3 regions of the Leclercia sp. LSNIH3 genome follow, and region 2 is predicted to be linked to each of the others. Evidence: predicted binding sites of a transcription regulator. Region 2 holds the regulator's gene; each other region holds the start of a gene.

Region 1 (10,633 bases), 320 kb from region 2:
CGCGCTGGATGTGACCGAGAACGGTCGCGCGGGTTTCGCGTTTGGTTTCGGTTTCGATGTATTTCGCCAGCTCGTCAACGTCACAGATGTGCTCGGTGATTGCCACGATGGCGTGTTTCTTACCTTTCGCGATACCGGCTTTGATTTCGTTAACCAAATCTTCACGGCTGAATTCCACTTCTGGAACCACCACGAACTCACAGCCGCCCGCAATCGCCGCCGCCAGAGTCAGGTCGCCACAGTAGCGGCCCATCACTTCAACGATGGAAATACGCTGGTGAGAAGAAGAGGTGTCGCGCAGGCGGTCAATGGCTTCAACCACGGTGCCCAGAGCAGTGAAGTAACCGATGGTGTAGTCAGTACCTTTGATGTCGTTGTCGATGGTGCCTGGCAGGCCAATGCACGGGAAGCCCATTTCGGTCAGGCGTTTTGCACCCATATAGGAACCGTCACCACCGATAACCACCAGCGCGTCGAGGCCGCGTTTTTTCATGTTCTCGATAGCCACTTCACGGATGCGTTCGTCACGGAATTCCGGGAAACGTGCGGAACCCAGGAAGGTACCGCCGCGGTTAATCATGTCGGAAACACTGTAGCGATCGAGCTGCACCATGCGATCTTCATACAGGCCCAGATAACCGTCATAGATACCAAAAACTTCCAGACCTTCCGTCAACGCAGCACGAACTACACCGCGAATTGCTGCGTTCATGCCGGGCGCATCACCGCCGCTTGTCAACACACCGATTTTCTTAATCATGACTACCTCTGAACTTAGGAATGCAAAAATGAAATCTGTTGCCGGAAGACTTCTGACGACCAACGAATACTGCAAATAGTATATCAATCACTTCCAGCTGAATTGATTCAGGTCAGGCCATATGGCGGTTATTTTTCCACAAAATGCTAGCCTGGTTCACTTTTTTACAACGAATTACGAAAGCTCAAATGTCCATTGCCTGGCTTAGGTACGACTGAGCAGGGATCCTGGTGAATAATGACATCTGACCCCGGGAAACGCTGCAAAATCGCCTGCTCAACCTGCTCAGCCACCAGATGTGCCTGAACCAGCGGCAGGTTATCTTCCATTTCTAAATGAATCTGAATAAAGCGGGTCGGCCCTGACTGCCGCGTGCGAAGATCGTGAGCGCCACTGACGCCTGGCCAGGAGGTCACAATTTCGAAGATTTCATGCCGTTCTGCGTCTGGCAATGCGCGATCGAGCAGTGATTGCACCGCATCGTACCCCATGCGCAACGCACTGTATAAAATATAAAAGCCAATCCCTAACGCAAATAGCGCATCGGCCCGGTGCCAGCCATACCAGGCCAGACCGAGCGCGATCAGGATCGCGCCGTTCATCATAACATCAGACTGATAATGAAGCATATCGGCCCGTATCGCCTGACTTTGCGTTTTACGCACAACCCAGCGCTGGAACGTTACAAGAACCAATGTGCTTATAAGCGCTATTACCGTCACCACCACGCCCACGCCGGGATCTTTCATTGGCGTCGGGGTATACAGGTGCTGAATGCCGGTCAAAAAGAGGAACAGCGCCGAACCGGAAATAAACATGCTTTGCGCCAGCGCCGCCAGCGACTCCGCTTTGCCGTGGCCAAAGGTATGCTCTTCATCCGCTGGCTGCAGCGAGTAACGCACGACCAACAGGTTAGTGAGCGAGGCGGCAATATCGACCAGCGAATCGACTAGCGCTGCCAGAATACTGACGGAACCGGTGTACCACCACGCGAAAATTTTAATGATTAACAGGCACGACGCCATGATCGTCGCAGCAAGTGCGGCCCGGCTTACCAGCCGTCCATAGGATTGATTCATAAACACTCCTGTCACGCTATGCCGCTAGTATAACGGATGCAGGGGCGTCAATAAGATGAATAAACGGTTAACGAAATTTAATGACGGGCAAAAAAAACCCCCACATCATGTGGGGGAAGACAGGGATGGTGTCTATGGCAAGGAAAACAGGGTTACTGGTTACTACGGGTATTGCTACTAAAAAGCGTCGATTCAGCGTTCTTCTGCATCCGTGCAACCTCGCGCAACTGATCCATACGTTGCTGGTGTTTCTGGTTCAAAACCGCTTGCTGCTCGGGCGTTAGCAGGTGAAACATCTGGTTGCGGACCTTAGCCATTTCGACCTGTCGGGCAACCTGTTCCTGCGCCATTTTGTTTGCCTGAGCGCGCACAGCGTTTTCATCAAAATTTTCTGCGGTGACAAGGCGATGCATTGTCTCCATTTCGCTAACATTAACAGGGGGCTGATCATGACGAGCCCGCTGCATGAGATCTCGCATCTGCTGACGCTGATGTTCGGTTAAACTTATGCCGTCGAACATATGGCCCTGGGCACTCTGCTGCGCGATGCCCTCCACTGAGAGACGGTTATCGCCGGTGATGACTCCAGCAGCCTGGCTAAATGCACTAAACGCCAGCGTTGAGGCCATGACAGCAGCGGTAACTTTGCGCATCACTTACTCCCAAAATCTTTCGTGTCGCGATTCAACGAGAGACAGTCTACGATTCAGGCTGCAAACATGCGTCAGGGGGTGTAAAACAACGTAAAGTCATGGATTAGATAGCCTTGATGACGTAATTTCTGCCTCGGAGGTATTTAAACAATGAATAAAATCCTGTTAGTTGATGATGACCGAGAGCTGACATCCCTTTTAAAGGAGTTGCTCGACATGGAAGGCTTTGACGTGTCGGTAGCCCACGACGGGGAGCAGGCGCTGAGTCAACTCGACGATAGCATCGACTTGCTTTTGCTCGACGTCATGATGCCGAAGAAGAACGGCATCGACACCCTTAAAGAGCTGCGCCAGACGCACCAGACCCCAGTAATTATGCTGACCGCGCGCGGTAGCGAACTCGATCGTGTACTTGGCCTTGAGCTGGGTGCCGATGACTATCTGCCTAAACCGTTTAACGACCGTGAGCTGGTGGCACGTATTCGGGCGATCCTGCGCCGTTCCCACTGGAGCGAGCAGCAGCAAAACACCGACAGCGGTTCGCCAACCCTTGAAGTCGACTCCCTGAGCCTGAATCCAGGCCGCCAGGAAGCCAGCTTCGACGGCCAGGCGCTGGAACTCACCGGCACCGAATTCACACTGCTTTATCTGCTGGCGCAGCATCTGGGCCAGGTGGTATCCCGTGAGCATCTGAGCCAGGAAGTGCTGGGTAAACGCCTGACGCCGTTCGACCGGGCAATTGATATGCACATCTCCAACCTGCGCCGCAAATTACCGGAGCGCAAGGATGGTCATCCGTGGTTTAAAACCCTGCGTGGACGCGGCTATCTGATGGTGTCCGCTTCATGATAGGCAGCTTAACCGCCCGCATCTTCGCCATCTTCTGGCTGACGCTGGCACTGGTTTTAATGCTGGTTTTGATGTTACCCAAACTCGACTCACGCCAGATGACGGAGCTTCTCGATAGCGAGCAACGTCAGGGTGTGATGATCGAGCAGCACGTAGAAGCAGAGCTGGCCATCGATCCGCCCAATGATTTGATGTGGTGGCGCAGGTTGTTTCGCGCTATCGAAAAATGGGCGCCGCCGGGACAACGCTTGCTGCTGGTGACCAGCGAAGGCCGCGTAATCGGGGCAGACCGCAATGAAATGCAGATTATCCGCAACTTCATTGGCCAGGCGGATAACGCCGATCATCCGCAAAAGAAAAAATATGGTCGGGTAGAGATGGTGGGGCCATTCTCCGTCAATGACGGGGAGGATAACTATCAGCTCTACCTGATTCGCCCGGCGAGCAACTCCCAGTCCGATTTTATCAACCTGCTATTTGACCGCCCGCTGCTGCTGCTGATTGTTACCATGCTGGTGAGTTCACCGCTGCTGCTGTGGCTGGCGTGGAGCCTGGCGAAACCCGCACGTAAGTTAAAAAACGCCGCGGATGAAGTGGCGCAGGGCAACCTGCGACAGCACCCGGAGCTGGAAGCCGGGCCACAGGAGTTCCTGGCGGCAGGGGCCAGCTTCAACCAGATGGTGGCGGCGCTTGAGCGGATGATGACCACCCAGCAGCGTCTGCTCTCTGATATTTCCCATGAGCTGCGCACCCCGCTGACGCGTCTGCAACTGGGCACCGCCCTGCTGCGCCGCCGTAGCGGAGAGAGCAAAGAGCTGGAGCGTATCGAAACCGAAGCGCATCGTCTGGACAGCATGATCAATGACCTGTTGGTCATGTCCCGCAATCAGCAGAAAAACGCGCTGGTCAGCGAGACGGTGAAAGCCAATCACCTGTGGCATGAGGTGCTGGATAACGCGGCATTCGAAGCGGAGCAGATGGGGAAATCCTTCACCGTCAACTTCCCGCCAGGCCCATGGCCGCTGTACGGTAACCCCAACACGCTGGAAAGCGCGCTGGAGAATATCGTACGTAACGCCCTGCGCTATTCGCATACCAAAATCGAGGTGGCGTTCTCGGTGGACAAAGACGGCATCACCATCAACGTTGATGACGATGGCCCTGGCGTCAGCCCGGAAGATCGCGAGCAGATTTTCCGTCCGTTCTACCGTACCGACGAGGCGCGTGACCGTGAATCCGGCGGCACCGGGCTGGGTCTGGCGATTGTCGAAACCGCGATGCAGCAGCACCGTGGCTGGGTGAAAGCCGATGACAGCCCACTGGGCGGCTTGCGATTAACGCTCTGGCTACCGTTGCACAAGCGTTCTTAGTTTTACGCTGACTCTATGTTGCAAGCCCGGTAAGCGCAGCGCTACCGGGCAGTAACAGGCGCAGAGGCAAAAAGCCGGGTGGAGACTCCGTCTTACCCGGCTTACTTCCCCCACAATCTCCGCGAATTATCTTCGATCTTGTTGCTAAGTCGCCGCTTCTGCATGGTTCTGGTCCAGCTGGTGGATAACCCCGCCGCCGACAGCAGACGGTGATATTGCTCATCATCAAACGGCATATGCCAGGCGATTGCACAGGCGTCATACACCGACACATCGCTCAGGCGAGAGACCAGCGTCAGCGGCGCATCCGTTTCGACCTTCCCTGCCAAAATCACCCGATACAGCCAGCCGGTTTTCCCGGCATTTTGCATCTGCGTAGCGATATCGCTGATACCGAAGTGGAAGTTGAGCTTGAAGCAGGGAGACCGCGGCTGAGTGACCTGGATCAGGGCCTCGCCCCAGCGAAAGATATCCCCGATAAAGACGTTCTTCTCGGTCAGCCCTTCGGTTGACAGGTTTTCGCCATATGCCGGGGCGACAAAAAGCCCGGCCTGGTCAGGGTATTCGCTGGCCCAGAATGCATAGTGCTCGCGCGGATAGTGGCACAGCGCCCGATCCGGCCCGCCGTGGATTTTCTTTTCCGCCTGCTCATCGCCCACCAGCCCTTTTTCGGTGAGGGAGAGTTCGCCGTCAACCTGCAGTTTAGCAATCGCGCTCGGGCGGCTGCCTTCATAATCCTTTATTTTTCCGATAAATACGTTAACGGGATAATTCATCGCGGCTCCTTACGCAGATTGTGGGTATAAAAAAAGCGAGTCATCAGACTCGCTTCTCACAGACGGCTTTGCAACCTTATTTTTTAGCGGCGAAACGTGCTGCTGCTTCGTCCCAGTTCACCACGTCCCAGAAGGCTTTGATGTAGTCCGGGCGACGGTTCTGGAATTTCAGGTAGTAAGCGTGTTCCCACACGTCCAGGCCCACGATTGGGAAACCGGATGCGCCAGAGATAGCTTCACCCATCAGCGGGGAGTCCTGGTTAGCAGTGGAAACCACAGCCAGTTTGTCGCCTTTCAGTACCAGCCACGCCCAGCCAGAGCCGAAACGGGTAGCAGCGGCTTTTTCAAACTCAGCTTTGAAGTTATCAACGGAGCCGAAGTCGCGCTCGATAGCGGCTTTCAGGTCGCCCTGCAGGGTGGTGCCGGTTTTCAGGCCTTTCCAGAAGAAGCTGTGGTTAGCGTGGCCGCCAGCGTTGTTACGCAGAACGGTTTTCTTGTCAGCTGGCAGTTGATCCAGTTTGGTGATCAGCTCTTCAGCAGGCAGGCTAGCGAATTCTGGCAGGCTTTCCAGCGCCGCATTGGCGTTGTTAACGTACGTCTGGTGGTGTTTGGTGTGATGGATCTCCATCGTCTGCTTGTCGAAATGCGGCTCAAGGGCGTCGTAAGCGTACGGCAGGGATGGCAGGGTATAGCTCATAATCATCTCCATTATTGTCGGGCGGCAAACGTGTTAATGCCGCGTAAGCAGTTGGTTCATTATAGTTAATTAAATGATATTGAAAATGTTTATCAATGCCGTAGTTTTAATAAGGTTATAACTTTTCGTTATGTGACTGATCTGGCGGGGCGTGCGGTGATGCGCAGGGGGGAGCAAACAATCTATTACGCGGCGTTATGGCTGCGGTGTCGCCACTGAACCGGGGTCATCCCCACTTCACGGTTAAACACCACCGAAAAGTAGTTACTGTCCTCAAAGCCGCACTGCATGGCGACTTCGCTGACCAGCAACTCGGTATGTTGCAGTAGATACTGCGCATGGCAGATCCGCAGTTGGCGCAGGTAGTGGTTTACCGTCATGCCGGTCTGGGTGCGGAACTGCTGGCGCAGGGCACGCTCGCTGCACTGCTCCTGCTCGCAAAACTTTTCCAGCACAAAGCTGCGGTTCAGGCTGCCCGCCAGGGCGGTGATCAGCTTATCCAGCAGCGCTTCCGGCTCGCTGGCGGCCGGATTATCCGGGGCGTAACGGTAGCGTTTGAGCATGATCGTCAGCTGAGCAAACAGCAGCTCGGCCATATCGAATGCGTGGGGATCGGTCTTCAGGCTCTCCTGCTCCAGTTGCGTAATCACCGGGCGCACCTGCGTCATGCCGTTGCTGCCCAGCCGCCAGTGCGGGGTGTTGCCCGCTTTGAGGAAACCAGGGATGTTGGCCGCCCAGTCGACGTTGAGCTTCAGTCGGTCGGGGCAGTAGATGATGTTCTGAAGTACCAGATCGTTGACCGAGGCGTAGGAGTGTTTGTCTTCCGCACGGATGTAAAACAGGTCGCCCCGGGTGATGCGGTAAGGGCGATCGTTGAGGACATGCAGGCCATTACCGCGCCACACCAGCACCAGTTCGCCAAAATCGTGAGTATGTTCGGCAAAGACATTTTGCGGATAGCGGTCCGCCACCGCGACGGCCTGCGCGGTGGAGGCAAAAAAATCAGCTCTGCGAAGAATCAACTGTCCGGCCACATCACAACCTCAACGGTGAATAACCTGACATTATTACCCGCTTTGCGGCAGTAAAACGGTGATTTTCCTCGCGTTACTGAAGCATCGCATCCCGGCCCTGGCGAATGTCGCGCGGGGACCAGTCAAATTCCCGGCGAAACAGGGTCGAAAAGTGGTTACTGTCGCCAAAACCGCAGCGATAGGCGATATCGGTAACGCTCTCGTCAGTATGGCGCAGCAGATGGCGCGCTTTGATTAAGCGCAGCCGGTTGAGATAACGCTGGGGCGTCAGCCCGGTATGCTGCTTCAGCTGGCGATGCAGCGTGCGCAGCGACAGGGAAAAGTTATCTGCCAGCGTCTCCCAGCAGACATCTTCGGCGAAGTGATCTTCCAGCCACGCCATCAACTGGTTGAGCCGCGCGTCGTTATCCGCCGCCCCGTCCACCAGACTGCCACGACGCAGCAACACCAGCAGCTGCATAAACAGGATCTCGCGGCTGGCGAGGGCGTGGGTAGTCTGCCCCTCTTCGGACTGCTCCATCTGGCTGACCAGCTGGCGCACCTGCTGTAGCGTGGCCTGGTTTACCCGCCAGTGCGACGGATAGTGACCGTCCTGCTCCTGAGGCAACAGCTGGTTCAGCCCTGACAGAAACTGGAACGCTTCCGGGGAGCGATACAGCACGTTGGTCAGGCACAGGTTATCGGTATGTTCATACATATGCCGGTCATGGTCGCGTACAAAGCACACCGTGCCGCCGCTGATAGTGTAAGGCTGCCCGTTAAAAACATGGATACCCGTACCGTGCTCCACAATCACAATCTCATGAAAATCATGATGATGTTCTGGAAACGCAGCCTGGGGCAGCCGCGGCTCAATCGCCACAGGCGAGTGGCCTGAAGGGAAAAAATCCACGCTGTGCAGTACGGTCATAACGGGTCACCAGATGATAAAAGTTCTCAAAATAGTAATTTAGGGTTTCCCGGCTGACCTTAAATTTTCGACAGCAAATGGCGCAAAGCCTGTCGCTTTTTCAAGAAAAGGCGGGAAAGATCTGGAAATGCGCCCACCGTCACATCCCCTGAGAGCCGCGCTATTAGCGGAAAATGTGAACTTCCTCACGTTCATCTTTGCTTTCTTGCCAGCGCCTGAAATGCGCTGTCAGTGGTAAGAAGGTCGCCGACGCTTCCCTTTTTTACACTGTCCGGTAATGACTAAAGGAAGGACCGGACCATGACTTTTCGCCATTGTGTGGCTGTCGATCTAGGCGCATCCAGCGGCCGCGTAATGCTGGCGAGCTACCATCGCGAGCAGCGCACCCTTCAGCTGCGCGAAATCCACCGTTTCGTGAACTGCCTGCAAAAACAGGACGGTTTTGACTGCTGGGATATCGACACTCTGGAAGCGGAGATCCGTACCGGGCTAAATAAGGTATGTGAAGAAGGCATTCACATCGACAGCATCGGGATCGACACCTGGGGCGTGGATTACGTCCTGCTGGACGGCAACGGTAACCGCGTTGGCCTGCCGGTCTCGTATCGCGATAGCCGCACCGACGGGGTGATGGCGCATGCGCTGGCGCAGCTCGGGAAAGCCGAAATCTATGGCCGCAGCGGCATTCAGTTTCTGCCATTTAATACTCTGTATCAGCTGCGCGCCCTGGTGGAACAGCAGCCGGAGCTGGTGGCGAACGTCGCCCATGCCCTGCTGATCCCCGACTACTTCAGCTACCGTCTCACCGGCCAGATGAACTGGGAATATACCAACGCCACCACCACCCAGCTGGTAAACATCAATTCCGATTCCTGGGACGAGAACCTGCTCAACTGGACGGGTGCGTCGCGCGACTGGTTTGGCACCCCGACCCATCCGGGCAACGTGATCGGTCACTGGACATGCCCGCAGGAGAACGCTATCCCGGTGGTGGCCGTCGCCAGCCACGACACCGCCAGCGCGGTTATCGCCGCCCCGCTGGCCTCTCAGGATGCGGCCTATCTCTCCTCCGGCACCTGGTCGCTGATGGGCTTTGAGAGCAAAACGCCCTACACCAGCGATACCGCGCTGGCAGCGAATATTACCAACGAAGGCGGCGCCGAAGGCCGCTACCGGGTGCTGAAAAACATAATGGGCTTATGGCTGCTGCAGCGGGTGCTGAAAGAGCAACGCATCAGCGACCTGACCGCCCTGATCGGTGAGGCGGAAACCCTTCCGGCGTGCCGTTTCCTGATCAACCCCAATGACGATCGCTTTATCAACCCGGCCAATATGAGCGCCGAGATCCAGGCCGCCTGCCGCGAGACCGCCCAGCCCGTACCGGAGAGCGCCGCCGACCTGGCGCGCTGCATCTTCGACAGCCTCGCCCTGCTGTATGCCGAGGTGCTGCACGAGCTGGCGACCCTGCGCGGCAAGCCGTTCAGCCAGTTGCACATTGTTGGCGGCGGTTGCCAGAACCATCTGCTCAACCAACTGTGCGCCAACGCCTGCGGCATCACGGTGTTAGCCGGGCCGGTTGAGGCCTCCACTCTCGGCAATATTGGCATCCAGCTGGTGACCCTCGACGAGCTGGCCGACGTGGACCAGTTCCGTCAGGTGGTGACCGGCAATTACGGCCTGACCACTTTTACCCCTCATCCCGATCATGAGATTGCCCGCTACCGCACGCAGTTTCAGCAACAACGACCGACTAAGGAGCTTTGCGCATGACCACTCAACTTGAACAAGCCTGGGAACTGGCTAAACAGCGTTTCGCCGCCGTGGGCGTGGATGTCGAGGAGGCTCTGCGTCAGCTCGACCGTCTGCCCGTCTCTATGCACTGCTGGCAGGGCGATGATGTCGCCGGGTTTGAGAACCCAGGCGGTGCGCTGACCGGCGGCATCCAGGCCACAGGTAACTATCCGGGCAAGGCGCGTAACGCCGCCGAGCTGCGGGCCGATCTGGAGCTGGCCCTGAGCCTGATCCCGGGGCCAAAACGCCTTAACCTGCACGCTATCTATCTGGAGTCCGACACGCCGGTCGATCGCAACGCCATCAAGCCGGAACACTTTAAGAACTGGGTCGAGTGGGCGAAAACCAACAAGCTGGGGCTGGATTTTAACCCTTCCTGCTTCTCGCATCCGTTGAGCGCCGACGGCTTTACCCTCGCCCACGCCGATGACGAAATTCGTCAGTTCTGGATCGACCACGTGAAGGCCAGCCGCCGCGTGTCGGCGTACTTTGGCGAGCAACTGGGCACGCCATCGGTGATGAACATCTGGATCCCGGACGGGATGAAAGACATCACCGTGGACCGCCTCGCCCCGCGTCAGCGTCTGCTGGCGGCGCTGGATGAAGTGATTAGCGAAAAGCTGAACCCGGCGCACCACATCGACGCCGTGGAGAGCAAGCTGTTCGGCATTGGTGCCGAGAGCTACACCGTCGGCTCTAACGAATTCTACATGG
Region 2 (10,633 bases):
TCAGGGTCAGCACGGCGGCGTCCTGTGGGGATTTTTTAAAGACTTTGGTGGCGAGGAAGTAGATTGCCGCGTAGGTGATCCACATCGCCAGGGTCAGGACCAGGATCAGCGGCGACTGGGCAATGATACCTGTCCAGGGCGTTTGCACCGTGGCGCTGAACAGCGCGGCGGGCAGCGCAAAATCCATCACAAAGATATTAAGCAGAGACACATTTTTGTTATCCACCATTTTCGCTTTACCGGCCCAGAAGCCGAGCAGCATGATGACAAAAATGGGGGCAAGGGCATGAACAATCACATAAGTCATAAATCACCTGTAAAAAAGAAGTTTAAGCACTGACGCGATGGTTATTATTTTCAGGATGCAGGTTCCCGCGTGGGCGCAACGGGTGCGCCCACGGGCATGCATCTGGCAGGTCTTTTATTTTTTCGGTATTACCAGCTGGCGCGCATACGTTCGCGTACCAGAGCAGAGCTATGACGGTTGTCGGCACCCAGACGGCTCTTCAGCGTCGGATCCCGGCGAGCGTCATCAATGGCCTGTTGCAGGGTGGTTTTCACCAGCGCCAGATCGAGGGATGAAGGGGCGTCCGGGTTGCTGATATCCAGCAGGTTTTCCAGCAGCCCCAGTGTCGCGTAGTTACTGATGTCATACGCCATGGGCGGGATCGTTGCCGCCAGCTTTTCCAGCGCATCGACAGTACGAAGCGTGATGCGCGCGGCAGACTCTTTCCCCATCGCGTGGATTAACACGCCCTGGTCGTTAAAGGCGATCAGTCGGTTGGCCTGATAGCCGTGGGCCAGAAACGCCCCGGACATCGCTTTACCGACGATAAGGCCAATCACCGGATGGCCTGCCAGACGCGCGTTAGCATAGGCTGCAGCGGCACCGGCCAGCGCCTGGTGAATACCAAACCCCTCTTCACGACGGCCATAAGCCTGACTCGGCACGTCGATCACCGCCACAATCGGGCGTTTAACCGTTTTGTCAGCATCGGCCGCGACGGTTTCACTCACCACTTTGGCCAGCGTCCAGCCTTCCAGCAGACCGACTTCGCCTCGTGCCGCACGCGGATAGTGGTTGTTCGCATCAGGTACTACGGCGACAAAGCGCACCGCTTCACCATTCAGCTCGCCGTCCGCCGCCTGAACCGACGGGCAAAGCCCTTCCAGACGGCTGGCATTCGGGGCAAGGGTTTCCAGCCACAGCGCACCACGGCTAATTGAAGTACTCATCATTTCACCTCCCGGGCAAAGAGCGCGTGAATCTGTTCGGTATCCGCCTGTTTGCGGGTGTCGAAGTGGGTCAGGCGTTCGAGATACCAGTCGTAATTATCGGTGCGGTGTTTTGCCGGCACGCCTTTCGCAATCGCGTCGTTCATCGCCGCTTTTACCGCGTTCACACCGTCGCCCACCAGCGCATCCACCAGTCCGCTTTCATAGCGGATTTCGCCCCCGGTCATGCTCCAGATAAACGGACGGTCGCGGGAGTCGTACTCTTCAATTCCCGCCTCCTGCTCGATAACCTGCGGGCCGTTCAGCCCCAGACGCGCTTCACGGGTGACGATAAGATAGCTGCACAGCGCTGCCGCAATGGACATCCCGCCGAAGCAGCCGACAGTACCGGCGACAATGCCGATGACCGGGGTATAACGGCGCAGATCGACAATCGCGGCGTGAATATCGGCAATCGCCGCCAGGCCGAGGTTCGCCTCCTGCAAACGAACGCCGCCGGTTTCCAGGCTCAATACCGCCTGGGTTGGAATGCCGTTGCGGTTATCTTCCGCCGCCAGCTCCAGCGCCGCCGCCATTTTGGCACCTGAAACTTCGCCCATGCTGCCGCCCTGGAACGCACCTTCGATGGCGACCACTACCGCGGGTTTGCCGTTGATGGTGCCTTTTGCCACCACCATGCCGTCATCGGCCTGCGGCACAATTCCCTGTGGCCCCAGCCACGGAGACATAATCCCTTCAAAAGGATCCAGCAGTTCGCGATAGCTGCCCTCGTCGAGCAGGGCCTGCGCACGCTGGCGAGCTTTTAATTCGATAAAGCTGCTGTCATCACGCATGGCTCACCCCCTCAAAGACTTGTTCGATACGAATGCGTGCCACGCCCGGCGTTGCGCCGAAGTCGTGGATGGTCAGTTTGCCCGCCGGCAGGCTGCTGACGGTCTGCAATCTGTTGAACAGCGCATCCCAACGGCTACGGCTGTTATCGACGGAGGTGGTGATATCAATCGCCAGCGTCTGGCCCTGGTCGGCGGTGAATAACACCTCCATATCCCCGGAGCCAACAACGCCTGCCAGCGCTTTGCCGCTAAGGGTACGGCTGGCAGGCAGAGTTAATGTAATTTTTTCCATAACATCCTCTTAATTCGCTAAATAAGGCGTCTCAATGCGGTCAAGGAACAGCGTGGCGGCCAGCAGGTCGGCCGCGCCGCCCGGTGAGGCATTGAGCAAGAGCATTTGTTTGTCTAATACGGCTAAGATGCGTTGCCCTTCAGGGTGAGCGGTGCCGCCAGCGGCTAACACCGCGCGGGCGCCGCTCTGCATGGCGTCCAGCCCCGCCATACCGGCGCGGGAGAGCACGCAGGTATCGGTGAGAGAGGTCATGATCGCCATCAATGCATCGAGCCGGGCATGGGCTTCTGTACCGCCATTGAGTCGGCTCAGGCGAAGCTGTGGCAGTGCCCGCTGCATAATGTGCGGAAATGCCTGCTGCGCCTCTTCGCGCGCGCCTGGCACCCGATAACGGTGCGTGGCGCGCAGCCCTTTGCTGAACACTTTCGGGGCGGCATCATCCGGCAGTTTCGCCAGCTGCGCGGCGGTATCGGCTACCGCCCGGGCTTTCCCATTGCCGCCGAGCATCGCCACGGCGCTGACTAATAATCCCAGCGCCCAGATAGCGCCACGGTGGGTATTCACCCCGCCGGTAGCGGCCATCATCTGCTGCTCACCTTCGCGCCCCAGCCGACCCACGGTCTGCCGTAGCGCGATATCGGCCGGACGCTGCCAGCTTTGCAGCGCCAGCGCCTGAAAGGTGGGAGTGAGGCTGTGCGCCGAACGCTCCATCAGAGCGAGGGATAAATCGTGATGCGCGCCGTTCCCCCGGCTGTCCACCAGACCGGGTTTCGGGCTTAGTCGCGCTTCGTCAATCAGACACTGCGTGGCGGTTCGCGCCAGCCATTCGGCACCGCCTTCAACCTGGATCCGGGGGAGAAGTTTCATTACCAGCTCCTGAATTTCGCAGGTGGGTTGTACAGACCGCCCGACCATTCCACCAGGTCGGACACGCTGCCCGCCGCCAGCAGAGAGCGAGTGGCGTCGGTGCGGCGGATCCCCATATCTTCCGGGTAAACCACTTTGCCGCTCTGGCGCAGCTCCGCGACACGTTTAGCGTCCACACCCAGACCGATATCGGTAATACCCGCGACGGCCGCGACCATGGCACGACGCTCCTCAAGATCTTTTGCGCGGTAGAGGTAAGCAATCCCCTCCTCTGTCAGCACGTGGGTAACGTCATCGCCATAGATCATCACGGGTGCCAGCGGCATACCGGAGGCTTTCGCCACGTCAACGGCGTCGAGTTTTTCCACAAAGGTCGGTTTCACACCTGCCTGGAAGGTTTCAACCATCTGCACCACCAGCTTTTTACCGCGCTGCATAGGATCGGGTTCAGTGATCATGTTCAGCCAGGCCGGGGTGGCATGGCGACGACCGTGCGGGTCATGCCCCATGTTTGGCGCGCCGCCGAAGCCGGAAAGACGACCGCGGGTGACGGTTGAGGAGTTGGCATAGCCGTCAACCTGGAGCGTTGAACCAATGAACATATCTACCGCGTACTGGCCTGCCAGCTGGCAGAAGGCGCGGTTAGAGCGCATGGAGCCGTCGGCACCGGTAAAGAAGATGTCAGGGCGGGCACGAATGTACTCTTCCATACCCAGCTCACCGCCGAAGCAGTGCACGCTCTCCACCCAGCCGCTTTCGATAGCCGGGATCAGCGTTGGATGCGGGTTCAGGGTCCAGTGTTTACAGATTTTGCCTTTCAGGCCGAGCTGTTCACCGTAGGTAGGCAGCAGGAGTTCAATGGCGGCGGTGTTGAAGCCGATACCGTGGTTCAGCGACTGGACCTGGTGTTCTGCATAGATGCCTTTGATGGCCATCATCGCCATCAGGATATGTTCTTGCTTAATCAGACGCGGGTCACGGGTAAACAGCGGTTCGATAAAGAACGGCTTGTCAGCCACTACCACGAAATCAATCCAGGAGCCGGGGATATCCACGCGCGGCAGATCGCACTCGTCGTCCACCAGCTCGTTCACCTGCGCGATGACGATGCCATCGTGGAAGGCGGCGGCTTCGACCAGCGCCGGGGTGTCCTCGGTACTGGCACCGGTATAGAGGTTCCCTTTACGGTCCGCTTTAAAACCGGCAATCAGCGCCACGTTTGGCGACAGATCAACATACAGGCGGGAGTAAAGCTCGATGTAGGTGTGGATGGCACCAATCTCCAGCTGCCCGTCTTCCAGCAGCTGCGAAATACGCAGGCTTTGAGTACCGGAGAAAGAGAAGTCGAGTTTGCGGGCAATGCCCTTCTCAAAAATATCCAGGTGCTCGCTACGACCGACGCTCGGCATAATCATATGCAGGTCGTGAACGATTTGCGGGTTCACTTCGGCTAGCATTCGTGAAAGAAAATCTGCCTGTTTTTGGTTATTCCCTTCCAGCACCACTTTGTCGCCTGGGGCGATCAGTTTTTCCAGCATGGCGACAAGGTCGCCTGTTGGCAGTACCTTGCCCTGCACCGGGACGGAAGCCAGGCGGCGCGCTTTTTCAGTGCGACGCGTATTCCAGCTCCGGGCTGGCGTTTGCCCTGATAACATTGTTAACCTCCTGATTCAGCACATCTTTAGATTTGCTTAACGCTGAGTTAAGTGTGCTCTCTGGTGATAAAGCCATCAATTAAGCCTGGAACAGAATCGTTAGCCTGAGAGTAATAATGAAGGTGATAAATTGTGATCAGGATCATTACCTGCTGTTAAACAACAGACTAAGGGCAGAAAAAGGTGCGCCGCGAGGGGGATGAAATCTCAGGCCTGCGTCTCTTTTTATAAACAGGAGCCGATTCGGAAGGTATAGTGAACAATTGAAAAGAGTTAACATCACATCGTTATGACGCAGACAATTCCATCCGAATTTAACTTTACGCCCGACGAGAGCGCGACTTTTGTCCCCATGCGGGGCGTGTCGAATCGACACCTGCAGACCATGCTGCCGCGCCTCATCCGCCGTAAAGTGCTTTTTACCCCCGTCTGGCAGCGCCTTGACCTGCCGGATGATGATTTTGTTGATTTAGCCTGGAGTGAAGACCCGGTGCAGGCACAGCACAAACCCCGGCTGGTGGTCTTTCATGGTCTGGAGGGCAGTCTGCACAGCCCCTACGCTCACGGCCTGATTCAGGCGGCGAAAGCGCGTGGCTGGCTGGGTGTAGTGATGCACTTCAGAGGATGCAGCGGTGAACCCAATCGCCAGAAACGCATCTACCACTCCGGCGAAACGGAAGATGGCACCTGGTTCCTGCGCTGGCTGGCAGAGACCCACGGCCCGGCCCCGACGGCGGCAGTGGGCTATTCGCTGGGAGGAAACATGCTCGCCTGCCTGCTGGCAAAAGAGGGTGACACGGTTCCGCTGGATGCCGCCGCCATCGTCTCCGCCCCCTTTATGCTGGAGCACTGCAGCTATCATATGGATAAGGGCTTCTCGCGCGTTTATCAGCGCTATCTGCTGAACTTGCTCAAAGCCAATGCCGCACGCAAACTAAAAGCTTACCCGGATACGCTGCCGGTCAGTCTGCGACAGCTGAAGAAAGTGCGTCGCCTGCGCGAATTTGACGATCTGATCACCGCCAAAATTCACGGGTTTGCCGATGCTATTGACTACTATCGCCAGTGCAGCGCCATGCCGTTGTTGAGTAAGATCACCAAACCGGTGCTGATTATTCATGCTAAAGACGATCCTTTTATGGATCATCATTCGATACCCGCGCAGGAGTTTTTGCCCGCGAACGTGCAGTATCAGCTGACCGAACATGGCGGGCACGTGGGCTTTGTCGGCGGCACGCTACGTCGTCCGAAGATGTGGCTGGAAACGCGTATCCCGGACTGGCTGACCACATACCTGGAACCGATAAGATGATTATTCCCTGGCAAGATCTGGCTCCCGAAACGCTGGATAATCTGATTGAAAGCTTTGTGTTACGCGAAGGCACCGATTATGGTGAACAGGAACGTTCGCTTGAGCAGAAGGTGGCCGATATCAGGCGCCAGCTGCAAAGCGGTGAGGTGCTGGTGGTATGGTCAGAGCTGCACGAAACCGTCAACATCATGCCTCGCAATCAATTTCGCGGTTAACCGCGACCTCTTTCCATTCAGGGAGTTGCTATGTCTGCCAGACATCCGGTTATTGCCGTTACAGGGTCGAGTGGTGCGGGTACCACCACCACCAGCCTCGCCTTTCGTAAGATCTTCTCCCAGCTGCATCTGCGTGCCGCAGAAGTGGAAGGCGACAGCTTTCACCGCTTCACCCGTCCTGAGATGGACATGGCCATCCGTAAGGCGCGCGATCTCGGCAAACACATCAGCTATTTTGGCCCTGAAGCGAACGACTTTGGCCTGCTGGAACAAACCTTCGCCGAATACGGGCGGAGCGGCACCGGCCAGTCGCGCAAATACCTGCACACCTATGACGAAGCGGTGCCCTGGAACCAGGTGCCAGGCACCTTTACCCCCTGGCAGCCGCTGCCGGAACCGACCGACGTCCTCTTTTACGAAGGCCTGCATGGCGGGGTAGTCACGCCGGATCACGACGTGGCGCGCCATGTTGATCTGCTGGTGGGGGTCGTGCCTATTGTCAACCTGGAGTGGATCCAGAAGCTGACGCGGGATACCAGCGAACGCGGCCATTCCCGCGAGGCGGTGATGGACTCCGTGGTGCGCTCCATGGAGGATTACATTAACTTCCTGACGCCACAGTTTTCCCGCACCCACATTAACTTCCAGCGCGTCCCGACCGTGGACACCTCGAACCCCTTTGCCGCTAAAGGCATCCCTTCGCTGGACGAGAGCTTCGTGGTGATCCATTTCCGCAATCTGGACAATATCGATTACCCCTGGCTACTGGCGATGCTACAGGGCTCGTTTATCTCGCACATCAATACGCTGGTGGTCCCGGGCGGGAAGATGGGGCTGGCGATGGAGTTAATCATGATGCCGCTGGTGCAGCGGTTGATGGAAGGGAAGAAGATCGACTGAGGCTGTGTCGCCCGGTGGCGCTACGCTAACGGGCCTACAGAAACCTACTGGCCGGGCAAACGACGTGCCGCCCGGCGTTTTATCCGGGGCTTACGCCTCGATCACTTCATACGAGTGGGTAATGTTGACCGCTTTCTCCAGCATCAGCGCTACGGAACAGTACTTCTCCGCAGAGAGATCCACCGCGCGGGATATCGCAGCGTCTTTCAGTTGTTTGCCGGTGACCACGAAATGAAGATTGATATGGGTGAACAGGCGCGGCGCCTCTTCACGACGCTCTGAGGTCAGCTTAACTTCACAGTCGGTCACATCGTGACGTCCTTTTTGCAGGATCGACACCACGTCGATCGCGCTGCATCCGCCTGCCGCCATCAGGACAACTTCCATCGGGCTTGGCGCTTTGTCGCCGGAGTTGCCATCCATTAAAATCTGGTGCCCGGAAGCCGACTCACCAAGGAACGTTAACCCTTCGACCCATTTCACACGTGCTTGCATTTTAATTAACTCCAGGATTGCATTTTTCCTGACAGATTACGCGTCAGTAACAATTCTGACAACGGAAGTCGACCTGCATCAAGCTGAAGCGAGACACCAGGAGACAGGCGGCGAAAGCTATGCTAAAACAGTCGAGATGCTACAGTAATACATTGACGTTGCACATGTATGCAGAGGACATCACACATTACAGGCTGCTAATTATTGTGCAGGCCAGACCCCAGGCAAGGGGAAGAATTCGATTGCAACCCCAGAGTACAGGTACATAGCCAGACTCTGGAGCCAGCTTATAACAGAGGATAACAGCGCATGGTGCTTGGCAAACCGCAAACAGACCCGACTCTCGAATGGTTCTTGTCTCATTGCCATATTCATAAGTACCCATCGAAGAGCACGCTGATTCACCAGGGTGAAAAAGCGGAAACGTTGTATTACATCGTCAAAGGCTCGGTGGCAGTGCTGATCAAAGATGAAGAAGGCAAAGAGATGATCCTCTCTTACCTGAATCAGGGAGATTTCATCGGCGAACTGGGCCTGTTTGAAGAAGGACAGGAGCGTAGCGCCTGGGTCCGTGCAAAAACCGCGTGTGAAGTGGCTGAGATCTCCTATAAAAAGTTCCGCCAGCTCATTCAGGTTAACCCGGATATCCTGATGCGCCTCTCTTCGCAGATGGCTCGCCGTCTGCAGGTCACGTCCGAGAAAGTGGGTAACCTCGCCTTCCTCGACGTAACAGGCCGCATTGCTCAGACCCTGCTGAACCTGGCGAAACAGCCAGACGCCATGACCCACCCGGACGGTATGCAAATTAAAATTACCCGTCAGGAGATTGGTCAGATCGTCGGATGTTCTCGTGAGACAGTAGGCCGTATTCTGAAAATGCTGGAAGATCAAAACCTGATTTCTGCCCACGGTAAAACCATCGTGGTTTACGGAACACGTTAATTCCGCTAAAACGGCGTGACATCGCATGATGACACGCCGTTTTTGTCTCTATCACCCATGTGGCGCAGGCTCATTTATCACCCGGAAGTTAACTACGCACTGCGGCAAACGCTGGTGTTGTGTCTTCCTGTGGCTGTAGGTTTGATCCTCGGCGATCTGCAACACGGCCTGCTCTTCTCCCTCGTTCCTGCCTGCTGCAACATTGCTGGCCTGGACACACCGCATAAACGCTTTTTTAAACGCCTGACTATTGGCGGCTGCCTGTTTGCCGGCTGTAGCCTGGCCGTACAGCTGTTGCTGGCGCGCGATATTCCGCTGCCCCTCATTCTGACCGTGCTGGCGATGACGTTAGGGGTCACGGCAGAGATCAGTGCCCTGCATGCCCGACTGCTGCCCGCCTCGCTGATTGCGGCCATCTTTACCCTGAGCCTGGCGGGGAACATGCCGGTCTGGGAGCCGCTACTGCTCTATACGCTGGGCACCCTCTGGTACGGGCTGTTTAACTGGTTCTGGTTCTGGATGTGGCGCGAACAACCGCTGCGGGAATCCTTGAGCGTGCTCTATCAGCAGCTGGCCGATTATTGCGAAGCAAAATACACCCTGCTGACGCAGCATACCGACCCTGAAAAATCGTTGCCGCCGCTGCTGGCTCGCCAGCAGAAGGTGGTCGATCTGATCAGCCTCTGTTATCAGCAGCTGCATATGCTGGCGGCCAACAGAAATCACGAATACAAACGCCTGCTGCGCACCTTCCAGGTGGGGCTGGATCTGCAGGAGCATATCTCGGTCAGCCTGCATCACCCGAAGGAGGTGCAGAAGCTGGTGGAGCGCAGCCACGCCGAAGCGGTGATACGCTGGAACGCGCAGACCGTTGCGGCACGCCTGCGGGTGTTGGCTGACGATATTCTCTATCATCGTTATCCCACCCGGTTTACCATGGACAAGCAGCTTGGCGCGCTGGAGAAAATCGCCCGTCAGCACCCGGATAACCCGGTGGGCCAGTTCTGCGCCTGGCACTTCAGCCGTATTGCCCGCGTTCTGCGCACGCAACGCCCGCTCTATCCGCGCGATCTGATGGCCGACAAACAGAAACGCCTGCCATTGTTCCCCGCCCTCAAAAGCTATCTGTCGCTGAAGTCTGCCGCCCTGCGTAATGCGGCGCGCATCAGCGTGATGCTGAGTATCGCCAGCCTGATGGGCATGGCGCTGCACCTGCCGAAACCTTACTGGATCCTAATGACCGTGCTGCTGGTGACGCAAAACGGCTACAGCGCGACGCGGGTACGTATTCTTCACCGGGCGGCCGGCACCATGGTGGGGCTGATCATCGCGGGCGTGACCCTGCACTTACACGTCCCGGAAGGTTATACCCTTGCCGGAATGCTGATAGTGACCCTGGTGAGCTACCTGATCATTCGCAAGAGCTACGGCTGGGCGACGGTGGGCTTTACGGTCACAGCGGTATATACCCTGCAACTGCTGACCCTGAACGGCGAGCAATTTATTATCGCCCGGCTGGCCGATACCCTGATTGGCTGCCTGATTGCTTTCGGTGGAATGGTCTGGCTGTGGCCACAGTGGCAGAGCGGGCTGCTGCGCCAGAATGCCCATGATGCACTGGAGGCCGATCAGGAAGCCATCCGCCTGATCCTCAGCGACGATCCGCAGCCGACGCCGCTGGCCTGGCAGCGCATGAAGATCAACCAGGCGCACAACGCGCTGTTCAACTCACTCAACCAGGCGATGCAGGAGCCGGGCTTCAACTCGGCATATCTGGCAGATATGAAGCTGTGGGTGACCCACAGTCAGTTTATCGTTGAGCATATCAACGCGATGACGACCCTGGCACGGGAGCATACGATGCTGACGCCGGACCTGGCGCAGCG
Region 3 (10,633 bases), 910 kb from region 2:
TGCTGCGCGTGCGCGATGCCAGTTCCCAGATCGACACCGGCAGCCGGGAGCTGACTGCCGGCAACATGCATCTTGCCCAGCGCACCGAATCCACCGCCACCTCGCTGGAGCAGACCGCAGCCAGCATGGAAGAACTTACGGCCACGGTGAAACAGAACGCCCATAACGCCGAGCAGGCGCATCAGGTGGCGAAGACGATGTCTGATACCGCTGACCGCGGCAGCGAAATGGTGTGCTACGTGATTGAGAAGATGCGCGATATCTCCGGCAGCGCCGACCGTATCGCCGATATTCTCAGCGTTATCGACGGCATTGCCTTCCAGACCAATATCCTGGCGCTCAACGCCTCGGTAGAGGCCGCCCGCGCGGGTGAGCAGGGCCGTGGTTTTGCGGTGGTGGCCGGTGAAGTGCGTATACTCGCCAGCCGCAGCGCCGATGCGGCAAAAGAGATCCGCACCCTGATCAGCGACTCGCAGTCACACGTCAGCGAAGGCAGCGAGCTGGCGCAGCAGGCGGGTGAAACCATGGATGAGATCGCCAGCGAGGTCATGCGCATGACTCGCCTGATGCGTGAGATTGCTAACGCATCGCACGAGCAGAGCAGGGGCATTGAGCAGGTTAATATTGCGGTCAATCAGATGGACGAAACCGCCCAGCAAAACGCGGCGCTGGTCCAGCAGTCTTCCGCCGCGACGCGCTCGCTGGAAGAGCAGTCGCGCAAGCTTATCGAGGCGATGTCGTCGTTTAAACTGTCGATGCAACAGGCGTAGCATCATCACATTCCGGCGCTGTAACAGGCGCCGGAATGCTCTCACCCATGGACGGCGCATTGGCGATCTGGTCATGGATCAAGCCCAGCAGTTTTTCCATCTCGACGGTCAAATGCAGCGCATAAGGCGTTGGCTCCAGAAACAAACCCTGGCGGGTAAACAGCGGCACATTAAAAAGCATCCCAAAGCGTTTCAGCGCCATGCTCACGGCCGGTCTGGACATATCAAGACGTAAAGAGGCTTTGGCCATACTCCCGCACCTGACAACTTCAATAAAGATCGGAATCAGATTGAGGTCGATCCCAGTAGCTGCGCGAGAGAGATTTTTCATTTCTGCGAATTTCCGTTGAACACACCTTGAACGCCATAATGATGACGGATTGATTCAGCGGGTTACAGCAGCATTTTTATATAGTTTTATAGCGAAAAAGGTATAAATCACGGGGAAAGTAAGGGGTTGGATGGTGGGAGGAGTCCCTGATAATTGCCTTGTTCTTAAAGCAATAAAATAGTATCGATTTAATGAATAGCTTACAGCGACTCCCTGGTCCGGCTGAAAATCGCCGAAGCGTTTCCGCAAGGCCGGGGCGAGGCGCAGGGACGCGCCGAGAGGGCATAGCCTGCAGGGATGCAGGCTGGTGCCCGACCCGAAAGCCTGGAGGAATAAGCTGAGGGCACCGCGAAGCGGCGATTTTCTTTGCCGGGAGCCGGGATTGTGAAGGGGGCGGCGGCGAGCCCCCTTCACACGTTCACGGGTGACGCGGCTGACAGAGAAGTGCTGAACGTAAAGTGAACGGAACAACCACCTTAGTCGCATGCTCCCCCTCACCCCAGCCCTCTCCCCAAAGAGGAGAGGGAGCCGACCGTGCCAATATTGTGTGGGGATGCTTCAGGCCAGCTGGCCCCTTTTTCTCAAACTAACACATCAGGCATCCGGGTATTCCCGGATTAAGCGCTCGACGTCTTCCACCATATGATCGTTGCCGACGAAGAACGAACGGCGCTGGTGCAGGCTTTCAGGGATGATATCCATGATCCGCTCTTTACCGTCGCTGGCTTTACCGCCCGCCTGTTCAGCGAGGAAGGCCATCGGGTTGCACTCGTACAGCAGACGCAGTTTACCTTCCGGGTGGCTGGCGGTGCTTGGGTAGAGATAGATGCCGCCTTTCAGCAGGTTGCGGTGGAAATCCGCTACCAGGGAGCCGATATAACGGGAGGTATAAGGACGCTGGGTGTCTTTATCCTCTTCCTGGCAGAATTTGATGTATTTCTTCACGCCCGCCGGGAATTTGATGTAGTTCCCTTCGTTGATGGAGTAAGTGCTGCCTTTCTGCGGGTAGCGCATGCGCTCCTGGCAGAGACAGAACACGCCCAACGACGGATCGTACGTAAAGGCATGCACCCCGCAGCCGGTGGTGTAAACCAGCATGGTGGAGGAGCCGTAAACCACATAGCCCGCGGCAACCTGCTTGTTGCCCGGCTGCAGGAAGTCTTCTTCGGTAACCGGCGTGCCGACAGGGGTAACGCGGCGGTAAATGGAGAAGATCGTGCCGACAGAGACGTTAACGTCGATGTTGGAGGAGCCATCCAGCGGATCCATCAGAACGACATATTTTGCGTGTTCACACCCTTCAAAGACCACGATTTCGTCTTCTTCTTCAGAGGCGATCCCCGCAACGATGTCGCGTGCGCGCAGTGCAGCTTTGAGTTTTTCATTCGCGAACAGATCGAGTTTTTGTTGAACTTCGCCCTGCACGTTTTCAGCACCGCTGGCACCCAGGATATCGACCAGACCGGCCTTATTGATATCGCGATGGATGATCTTGGCGCCCAGCTTTATTGCCGACAACAAAGCAGTGAGTTCACCGGTAGCATGCGAGAACTCGTGCTGCTTTTCGACAATAAATTCACCTAACGTTTTCATAACACCTTCCCTGCATTGGATGTTGAGTAAAGTTGTTGATGCCCAACAATCTTAACAAACTTTCAAATCTTCGCGCAGAGGTGAATCGCGCCAGCAACATACAGATTTCGCTGAAATGCGTTTCTCTGCCGCAGACATATGCGTAAAATGTGCGCCACATTGAAGAAGGATAGTGACGTATGCGCATTCATATATTGGGGATTTGTGGCACTTTCATGGGCGGCCTGGCTATGCTGGCGCGCTCTTTGGGCCATGAAGTGACAGGTTCGGACGCCAATGTGTATCCGCCTATGAGCACGCTGCTGGAAAACCAGGGCATTGATCTTATTCAGGGTTACGATGCCAGCCAGCTGGATCCGCAGCCGGATCTGGTGATCATCGGCAACGCCATGACCCGTGGAAATCCATGCGTGGAAGCCGTGCTGGAAAGGAATATTCCCTACATGTCAGGCCCGCAGTGGCTGCATGACTTTGTGCTGCGCGATCGCTGGGTTGTTGCTGTTGCGGGCACGCACGGCAAAACCACCACCGCCGGAATGGCGACCTGGATCCTGGAAGCCTGCGGCTATAAGCCAGGCTTTGTGATCGGTGGCGTACCGGGGAATTTCGAGGTTTCTGCCCGCCTGGGCGACAGCCCGTTTTTTGTCATCGAAGCAGACGAATACGACTGCGCCTTCTTTGATAAGCGCTCTAAATTTGTTCACTACTGCCCGCGCACGCTGATCCTCAACAACCTTGAGTTCGATCACGCGGACATCTTCGATGACCTGAAAGCGATTCAGAAGCAGTTCCACCACCTGGTGCGTATCGTGCCGGGCCAGGGGCGCATCATCCTTCCGGAAAACGACGTCAACCTGAAGCAGACTATGGCGATGGGGTGCTGGAGTGAGCAGGAGCTGGTAGGCGAGCAGGGCCACTGGCAGGCGAAAAAGCTCACCAACGACGCCTCCCAGTGGGAAGTGCTGCTGGAGGGTGAAAAAGTCGGGGAAGTCCACTGGGGGCTGGTGGGCGAACACAACATGCATAACGGCCTGATGGCGATTGCCGCAGCCCGTCATGTGGGCGTACTGCCTGCCGATGCGGCGAATGCGCTGGGATCGTTTATCAACGCCCGCCGCCGTCTTGAACTGCGCGGCGAAGCCCATGGCGTGACGGTGTATGACGATTTTGCCCATCACCCGACGGCGATCCTCGCAACACTGGCTGCCCTGCGCGGCAAAGTGGGCGGCACGGCACGCATTCTGGCCGTACTGGAACCCCGCTCCAACACCATGAAAATGGGCGTTTGCAAAGACGATCTCGCGCCGTCGTTAGGCCGTGCGGATGAAGTCTTCTTGCTGCAGCCGCAGCATATTCCGTGGCAGGTCGCAGAAGTGGCCGAAGCCTGCGTCCAGCCTGCGCACTGGAGTGCCGATGTGGATACGTTAGCGGAGATGGTGGTGAAAACCGCGCAGCCTGGCGATCACATTCTGGTGATGAGCAACGGCGGGTTTGGTGGGATCCATCAGAAGCTGCTGGATGGGCTGGCAAAGAAAGCAGAAGCGGCAGTGTAATCTTTTCCCTCTCCCTGAATGAGAGAGGGAACATTCACCCCCTCGGCCCGTTGGGAAGAGGGGGAAAATAACGCGGTTTTTAACCTTCGGCTTCCGCCAGCTCGCGCAGATACTGGAAGATCAGACGCGCAGACTTCGGCGGCTTATTCCCTTCTTTCTCTTTCCTGGCATTACGGATCAGCGTACGCAACTGCTGGCGGTCGGCGTCCGGCCACAGGTTCAGTACCTCTGCGATGGCGTCATCGCCATTATCAATCAGACGATCGCGGATCTGTTCCAGCTTGTGGAACAGGGCAACCTGCTGGTTGTGGCGGTTTTTCAGCTTATCGAGCGCCTGGCGAATAGGCTCTACGTCGCGCTGGCGCAACATTTTACCAATCAACTGAAGCTGGCGGCGACGGCCCTCTTTCTTGATACGCTGTGCCAGTTCGATGGCGGCACGCAGATCGGGATCCAGCGGGATTTTATCCAGCGCGTTCTTACCCAGTTCTACCATTTCCGCACCAAGCTGTTTTAACTCTTCGGCGTCGCGTTTAATTTCACTTTTACTGACCCAGATGATCTCATCATCTTCGTCTTCGATGTCATCACCGGGAACGTCGTCGAGCCAGTCTTCGGGCTGCTTAGTCATGTCAGGCTCCTTAAAAAAAGAGGCTAATCTTACCAGTTTAGGCGCGTACTGAGAAACGGTTCTCTGTTAGACTTCAGCTAACTACACCTTACATTATGGCATTTACGATGAAAGTGATCTCACAAGTTGCAGCGCAGCGTAAAGCACTGGAAGAAGCTGTCTCCATGGCTCTGGAGCTGGCGTCAGCGAAATCCGACGGGGCAGAAGTCGCCGTCAGCAAAACCACCGGTCTGAGTGTCAGCACCCGCTATGGCGAGGTGGAAACCGTTGAATTTAATAGCGATGGCGCGTTCGGGATTACTGTATATCACCAGAACCGTAAAGGCAGCGCCTCCTCCACCGACCTCAGCCCGGATGCCATTGCGCGCACCGTGCAGGCGGCGCTGGATATCGCCAGCTACACCTCCCCGGACCCTTATGCAGGCGTCGCAGACAGAGAATTACTGGCCTTTGAGGCCCCGGATCTGGATCTGTTCCACCCGGCAGAAGTGACCCCTGGCGAAGCCATTGATTTCGCGGCGCGCGCTGAACAGGCCTCCCTTAATGCCGATAAGCGCATCACCAACACCGAAGGCGGCAGCTTTAACAGCCACTACGGCATTAAAGTTTTTGGCAACAGCCACGGCATGTTGCAGGGCTATAGCTCTACCCGTCACTCGCTTTCCAGCTGCGTGATTGCGGAGGAGAACGGCGATATGGAGCGTGATTACGCCTATACCATTGGCCGTGCGATGGGCGATCTGGCGTCGCCAGAGTGGGTGGGGATGGAGTGCGCAAAACGCACATTGTCCCGGTTGGCTCCACGAAAATTGTCTACCATGAAAGCACCGGTTATTTTTGCCAATGAAGTGGCGACCGGGCTGTTCGGGCATCTGGTCGGGGCAATCGCAGGGGGCGCGGTATACCGTAAATCGACCTTCCTGCTCGACGCGCTGGGCACGCAGATCCTGCCGGAATGGCTGACCATTGAAGAACATCCGCACCTGCTGAAAGGGCTGGCCTCTACGCCGTTCGACAGCGAAGGCGTGCGCACGGAACGTCGCGATATCATTAAAGACGGCATCCTGACTCAGTGGCTGCTGACCAGCTACTCCGCGCGCAAACTGGGGCTGCAAAGCACCGGCCATGCGGGCGGCATCCACAACTGGCGTATCCCTGGCCGCGGCCTGAGCTTTGAGCAGATGCTGAAAGAGATGGGCACCGGGCTGGTGGTAACAGAGTTGATGGGCCAGGGCGTCAGCGGCGTAACCGGTGACTACTCCCGCGGGGCGTCTGGCTTCTGGGTCGAAAACGGTGAAATTCAGTACCCGGTGAGCGAAATTACTATCGCCGGCAACTTAAAAGATATGTGGCGCAATATCGTGACGGTAGGCAACGATATCGAAACGCGCAGTAATATCCAGTGCGGATCGGTGCTGTTACCGGAGATGAAGATCGCCGGCCAGTAATACCCGCCATTCTTCACGCTGCAGATGCGTTGGCAGCGCGCGTTCATCCCGGCACTTACTCTGTAAGCTCCCGGGCGTTCACGCGCTTGCCGCGTTACTCGGCCCTTTGGGGCCAGCGCGCGCGCTGTTCAGGGCACAAGTGCCTTGTCCTGCAACGCGAATTATTCAGGGTATTCGTCGGTTTTTTTAATAATAAAAAAGGAAGTGAGCAATGCGTAAAAATCTGTTAGCTATCCTCGCAGCCTCAACGCTGGTATTGAGTACGTCGGTCTTTGCCGACCTGGAAGACAATATGGACACCCTCAGCGAAAACCTGAAGGTGGTGCAGAAAACGGACAATGCGGCGGAAATGAAAGGCGCACTGACCAAAATGCGTGCCGCCGCGGTGGACGCGCAAAAAGAGACGCCGCCGAAGCTGGAAGGTAAAGCGGAGAACAGCGCGGAGATGAAAGATTACCGTCACGGGCTGGAGACGCTGGTCGGGCAGATTGACGGCGCGCTGAAGCTGGCCAATGAAGGCAAAGTAAAAGAGGCGCAGGCGGCGGCCGATGGATTTGTGACCACACGTAATACCTATCACAAAAAATATCGTTAATGGGTGCCTGAGCCGTACGTCCTTGATACACTCATAAAATGCAGGGGGATTGCTCTCCCCCTGCATAATAGCTCTACTCCTTGCCAGAGCTGCAATCCAGTCGGGCAGTCACTTCCAGTGAACCGTTGCGATAGTGAATTTCGCAAAGGGTTCGACGGGTTATCAGCGTCAGCAAAATTGCTGTTATTGCGGCAATCGTGGCGACTCTGATAATAAGTTGTGTGCGTTTCATGGATGCCTCCTTGCTTCTTAAGCGGGTAAGGCAGCGAACTTCACGTGTTAGGACGTGTTGTTTCGGGCCCCATCCCTGATTTTTATTCAGGTGGGGCTTTCCACTTCCCGTCCCATGCATGAGACGGTCAGTCTCAAGCACCCGCAGCCACTCTACCCAATCCCCATAAGAAAACCTTATCCAGCTCACATTTCTACGAGTCTGCTCGTAAACTTTTTCACTTCCACCACGCCGCTTTTCCCGTTCAGGAGCGTGATATTCATCACGTAAAACCAGCGGAAAATCATCATTGAGCCTAATTATGTGGCACAGATCACTGGCGCCGCTCTCCTTTCCACTTCGAAGTGGAAAACAACTCGCTACAAACCAGCAACAGCCAGCGTTAGTTTTATCCCAGAGCCAATAACGGGGTAATACGAGTGATTAACGGAACGGTAATAAACGACACTGGAGACCAGGCGGCGCAAACTGAACAGCTGGCCGACACCATGCTCAAGCAGACGTTCACGCTGCTTAGTCATCACCACATTATCCCCAATGCCGTTCAGGAGCAGATGCTGACCTCCCACGTTCGCGCCATGGCGCACCGGTCAGTGACCGGCGAGCCGCTGCCGGAGGTTGAGGCTGACCTGTTCGACGAAATTTCACCTGAATCAATGCAGCTTGCCCGGGACGTCGTGGCGCAGTTTGGCAACCTTCCTGATGAAGAAGCCTGGCTGCTCTCCGTTCACTTTGAAGTCGCAAAAGACAACCTTTAAGGAGTACATCATGGAACAAATTACAGTCGTTATCGGCGATCGCCTGGGTAAAGGTCAGAAGGTTGCAGCAGGCGTTGAAAAAGCAGGTGGACGCGCCGTGGTGGTGCCAGGCATGGCGGCAGACATGAAGCTGGGCGATGTGATGAAAGCGGAAAACGCGACCTTCGGCATCTCCTTCTGCGGCAGCGGTGGCGCAGGTGCTATCACCGCGCAGACCAAATATGGCTACAAAGCGAAGTACGGCATGCGTTCCGTGGAAGAGGGCGTGACCGCCATCAACGAAGGCTGCAACGTGCTCGGTTTTGGCTTTATGGATAAAGAAGAGCTGGGTGAGCGTCTGGTCCAGGCGTGGCAGAAGAAGCACGGCGCATAAGCATGAAAGAACAGTTCACCACCACGGTGAGAGTAAAAGGCAAGGGTGACGCCAAAGCGCGCGCCTTTGCCGACGCGCTGAACCATGTTCAGGCCGCGGTGATGAAAGCATCACCGCATATCTTACTGCGTATTGAGCCACAGGATGTGCAGGTTGTTCAGGCGCAAGAAGCGGTGCGTAAAGAGGCGTTTCTGTTCTTCTTTTTGCGCCGGGAAAGACGCACCTACAGCGTGGAGCTGGATGTGACCGTCAACGTGACTGCCATCAATCTGGACCAGGTGGACTTTGTCACGCAACGCTGATTCTTACTAATAGGGCAGACTAATGTTCCTGATAATTTTAATAAAATCGCTCATCATCGGCGGCCTGGTTGGCGTCGGCGTTGGTGCCGGGGCTGCACGCATGTTTCATGCGCCTACCACACAGGGTATGGGCGCGTTTCGTACGTTGGGGGAGCTGAACTCCTGTGAAGGGGATCCGGCGTCTCACTTCTCCTTTGGGTTAGGCTTCTTCTTCAACGCCTGGGCCTCGTCGGTGGCGGCGGGTTCCTTCACCCAGGACGTTGACCACCGCATCATCCCGAACTGGGGTGCCGCGGCGCTGATGATCAAAAACCGCAACGTCGGCGAGACGCTGCATGATCCACGCAAAATGGCGATAGCCTGCGGCGTGATCGGCATGCTGGTCGTCACCTTCCTGAACCTTACCGCCTCTTCCGTACCGGCAGCCCTTCAGGTCACCGCCGTGAAGGTACTGGTTCCGGCGGCGAACCTGTTGGTGAACACCGTGATGCCGGTGATCTTCTGGCTGGCAGCCATCGACGCGGGCAAAAAATCCGGCTTCTGGGCCACCGTCTTTGGCGGCGCGGCGCAGCTGATCATGGGTAACGCCGTACCGGGTCTGGTGCTGGGGATCCTGATTGGCAAAGGCGTGGAAGAGAGCGGCTGGAACCATGTCACCAAAGTGATGATGGTCGCTATCGTAGCGCTGTTTGTGCTGAGCGGCTTCTTCCGCGGCTTCGACATGAAGATGATTGAATCCTTCCATCTGACCGTGCCGAACTGGCTCGACATGATCCACAACTCGCTCAGCGGCAAGTAACAGGAGCCTCTAAATGGAACAGAATAAAGGTTTTTGGTATGCCGACTGGTCGTTCCCGATCTTCGTTGGCCTGCTCTCCTCCGGCGTCTTCGCCGGGACACACATGTACTACCTCTACGGCATTGGCGCGTTTAACGAAGTGGCCTTTGTGGCGATGCTGAAAGCGGGCATCGATACCGGTGCCTACGGCGCAGTGGCGGCGTTCGGTGCCAGCTTCCTGTTCGCCCGTATTATCGAAGGCTCCCTGGTGGGGATCCTCGATATCGGCGGGGCGATCCAGACCGGCGTAGGCCTCGGTGTGCCGGCGCTGCTGCTGGGGGCGGGCATCATGTTCCCGGTGACCAACTTTGTCGCCTCGCTGGCGACCGGCCTGGTCATTGGTCTGGCGATTGGTTACGTCATCATCCTGGCGCGTAAGTTCACCATCAATCAGAGCAACTCCACCTACGGGGCTGACGTGATGATGGGAGCGGGTAACGCCTCCGGCCGCTTCCTCGGGCCGTTGATTATCCTCAGCGCGATGACCGCGTCGATCCCCATCGGCATCGGTTCACTGTTGGGCGCACTGCTGTTCTATATCTGGCAGAAGCCGATTACCGGTGGCGCCATCCTCGGTGCAATGCTTTTAGGCTGGCTGTTCCCGGTCGCCCTTTAATACCCGCGGGCGCTCAGGCGCCCGCCTTATCAGGAGAACCCCATGTTTGATTTACTCCTGCGCCGTGCGCGCCTCACCGACGATACCCTGACCGATATCGCCATTCAGGACGGGAAGATCGCGGCGGTTGGCGACATCACCGATCCCGCACACCGTACCGTTGAGTTGAACGGTGACACTTACGTCAGCGCGGGCTGGATTGACTCCCACGTCCACTGCTACCCGAACTCCCCGATTTACCATGACGAGCCGGACAGCGTGGGCATTGCCACCGGTGTCACTTCCGTAGTGGACGCGGGCAGCACCGGGGCAGATGACGTGGACGACTTTTACAACATTACCCGCAAAGCCTCCACCGAGGTGTTTGCCCTGCTGAACATCTCCCGCGTCGGGCTGATTGCCCAGAACGAACTGGCCAATATGGCCAACATCGACGCCGATGCGGTGAAACAGGCGGTACAACGCCATCCGAATTTTATCGTCGGCCTGAAAGCACGCATGAGCAGCAGCGTGGTGGGTGAAAACGGCATTACCCCGCTGGAACGCGCCAAAACCATTCAGAAAGAGAACGGCGATCTGCCGCTGATGGTGCA

Evidence for each region. Region 2 encodes CRP, which controls carbon source genes, mostly activating them, when cyclic AMP is high. Its sites were predicted from a motif close to ATGTGANNNNNNTCACAT; they were not measured.
Region 1: a site for CRP is predicted at 8,302-8,319, ahead of rhaB (rhamnulokinase). Genes of this name have one in related genera too.
Region 3: a site for CRP is predicted at 7,455-7,472, ahead of C3F35_RS09380 (glycine dehydrogenase). Genes of this name have one in related genera too.

What each region holds. Positions count from the first base shown of each region.
Region 1 covers NZ_CP026387.1:2,527,209-2,537,841, reverse strand. The annotation lists gene pfkA (6-phosphofructokinase) at 1-760, opposite strand, end outside; gene fieF (CDF family cation-efflux transporter FieF) at 925-1,839, opposite strand; gene cpxP (cell-envelope stress modulator CpxP) at 1,992-2,492, opposite strand; gene cpxR (envelope stress response regulator transcription factor CpxR) at 2,643-3,341, shown strand; gene cpxA (envelope stress sensor histidine kinase CpxA) at 3,338-4,711, shown strand; gene yiiM (6-hydroxyaminopurine reductase) at 4,813-5,487, opposite strand; gene sodA (superoxide dismutase [Mn]) at 5,564-6,184, opposite strand; gene rhaR (HTH-type transcriptional activator RhaR) at 6,370-7,218, opposite strand; gene rhaS (HTH-type transcriptional activator RhaS) at 7,292-8,128, opposite strand; gene rhaB (rhamnulokinase) at 8,429-9,898, shown strand; gene rhaA (L-rhamnose isomerase) at 9,895-10,633, shown strand, end outside.
Region 2 covers NZ_CP026387.1:2,846,468-2,857,100, reverse strand. The annotation lists gene C3F35_RS13770 (AEC family transporter) at 1-307, opposite strand, end outside; gene mdcE (biotin-independent malonate decarboxylase subunit gamma) at 436-1,236, opposite strand; gene C3F35_RS13760 (biotin-independent malonate decarboxylase subunit beta) at 1,236-2,069, opposite strand; gene mdcC (malonate decarboxylase acyl carrier protein) at 2,062-2,361, opposite strand; gene C3F35_RS13750 (triphosphoribosyl-dephospho-CoA synthase) at 2,371-3,228, opposite strand; gene mdcA (malonate decarboxylase subunit alpha) at 3,228-4,883, opposite strand; gene C3F35_RS13740 (hydrolase) at 5,173-6,195, shown strand; gene C3F35_RS13735 (YheU family protein) at 6,192-6,410, shown strand; gene C3F35_RS13730 (phosphoribulokinase) at 6,441-7,310, shown strand; gene C3F35_RS13725 (OsmC family protein) at 7,401-7,805, opposite strand; gene crp (cAMP-activated global transcriptional regulator CRP) at 8,115-8,747, shown strand; gene C3F35_RS13715 (YccS/YhfK family putative transporter) at 8,805-10,633, shown strand, end outside.
Region 3 covers NZ_CP026387.1:1,936,463-1,947,095, reverse strand. The annotation lists gene C3F35_RS09425 (methyl-accepting chemotaxis protein) at 1-770, shown strand, start outside; gene C3F35_RS09420 (helix-turn-helix domain-containing protein) at 745-1,101, opposite strand; gene fbp (class 1 fructose-bisphosphatase) at 1,696-2,694, opposite strand; gene mpl (UDP-N-acetylmuramate:L-alanyl-gamma-D-glutamyl-meso-diaminopimelate ligase) at 2,874-4,247, shown strand; gene yjgA (ribosome biogenesis factor YjgA) at 4,327-4,878, opposite strand; gene pmbA (metalloprotease PmbA) at 4,974-6,326, shown strand; gene cybC (cytochrome b562) at 6,538-6,921, shown strand; gene C3F35_RS09385 (Hok/Gef family protein) at 6,995-7,153, opposite strand; gene C3F35_RS09380 (glycine dehydrogenase) at 7,573-7,911, shown strand; gene C3F35_RS09375 (SFCGS family glycine-rich protein) at 7,922-8,284, shown strand; gene C3F35_RS09370 (DUF4312 family protein) at 8,287-8,586, shown strand; gene C3F35_RS09365 (DUF4311 domain-containing protein) at 8,609-9,385, shown strand; gene C3F35_RS09360 (DUF4310 family protein) at 9,399-10,040, shown strand; gene C3F35_RS09355 (amidohydrolase/deacetylase family metallohydrolase) at 10,083-10,633, shown strand, end outside.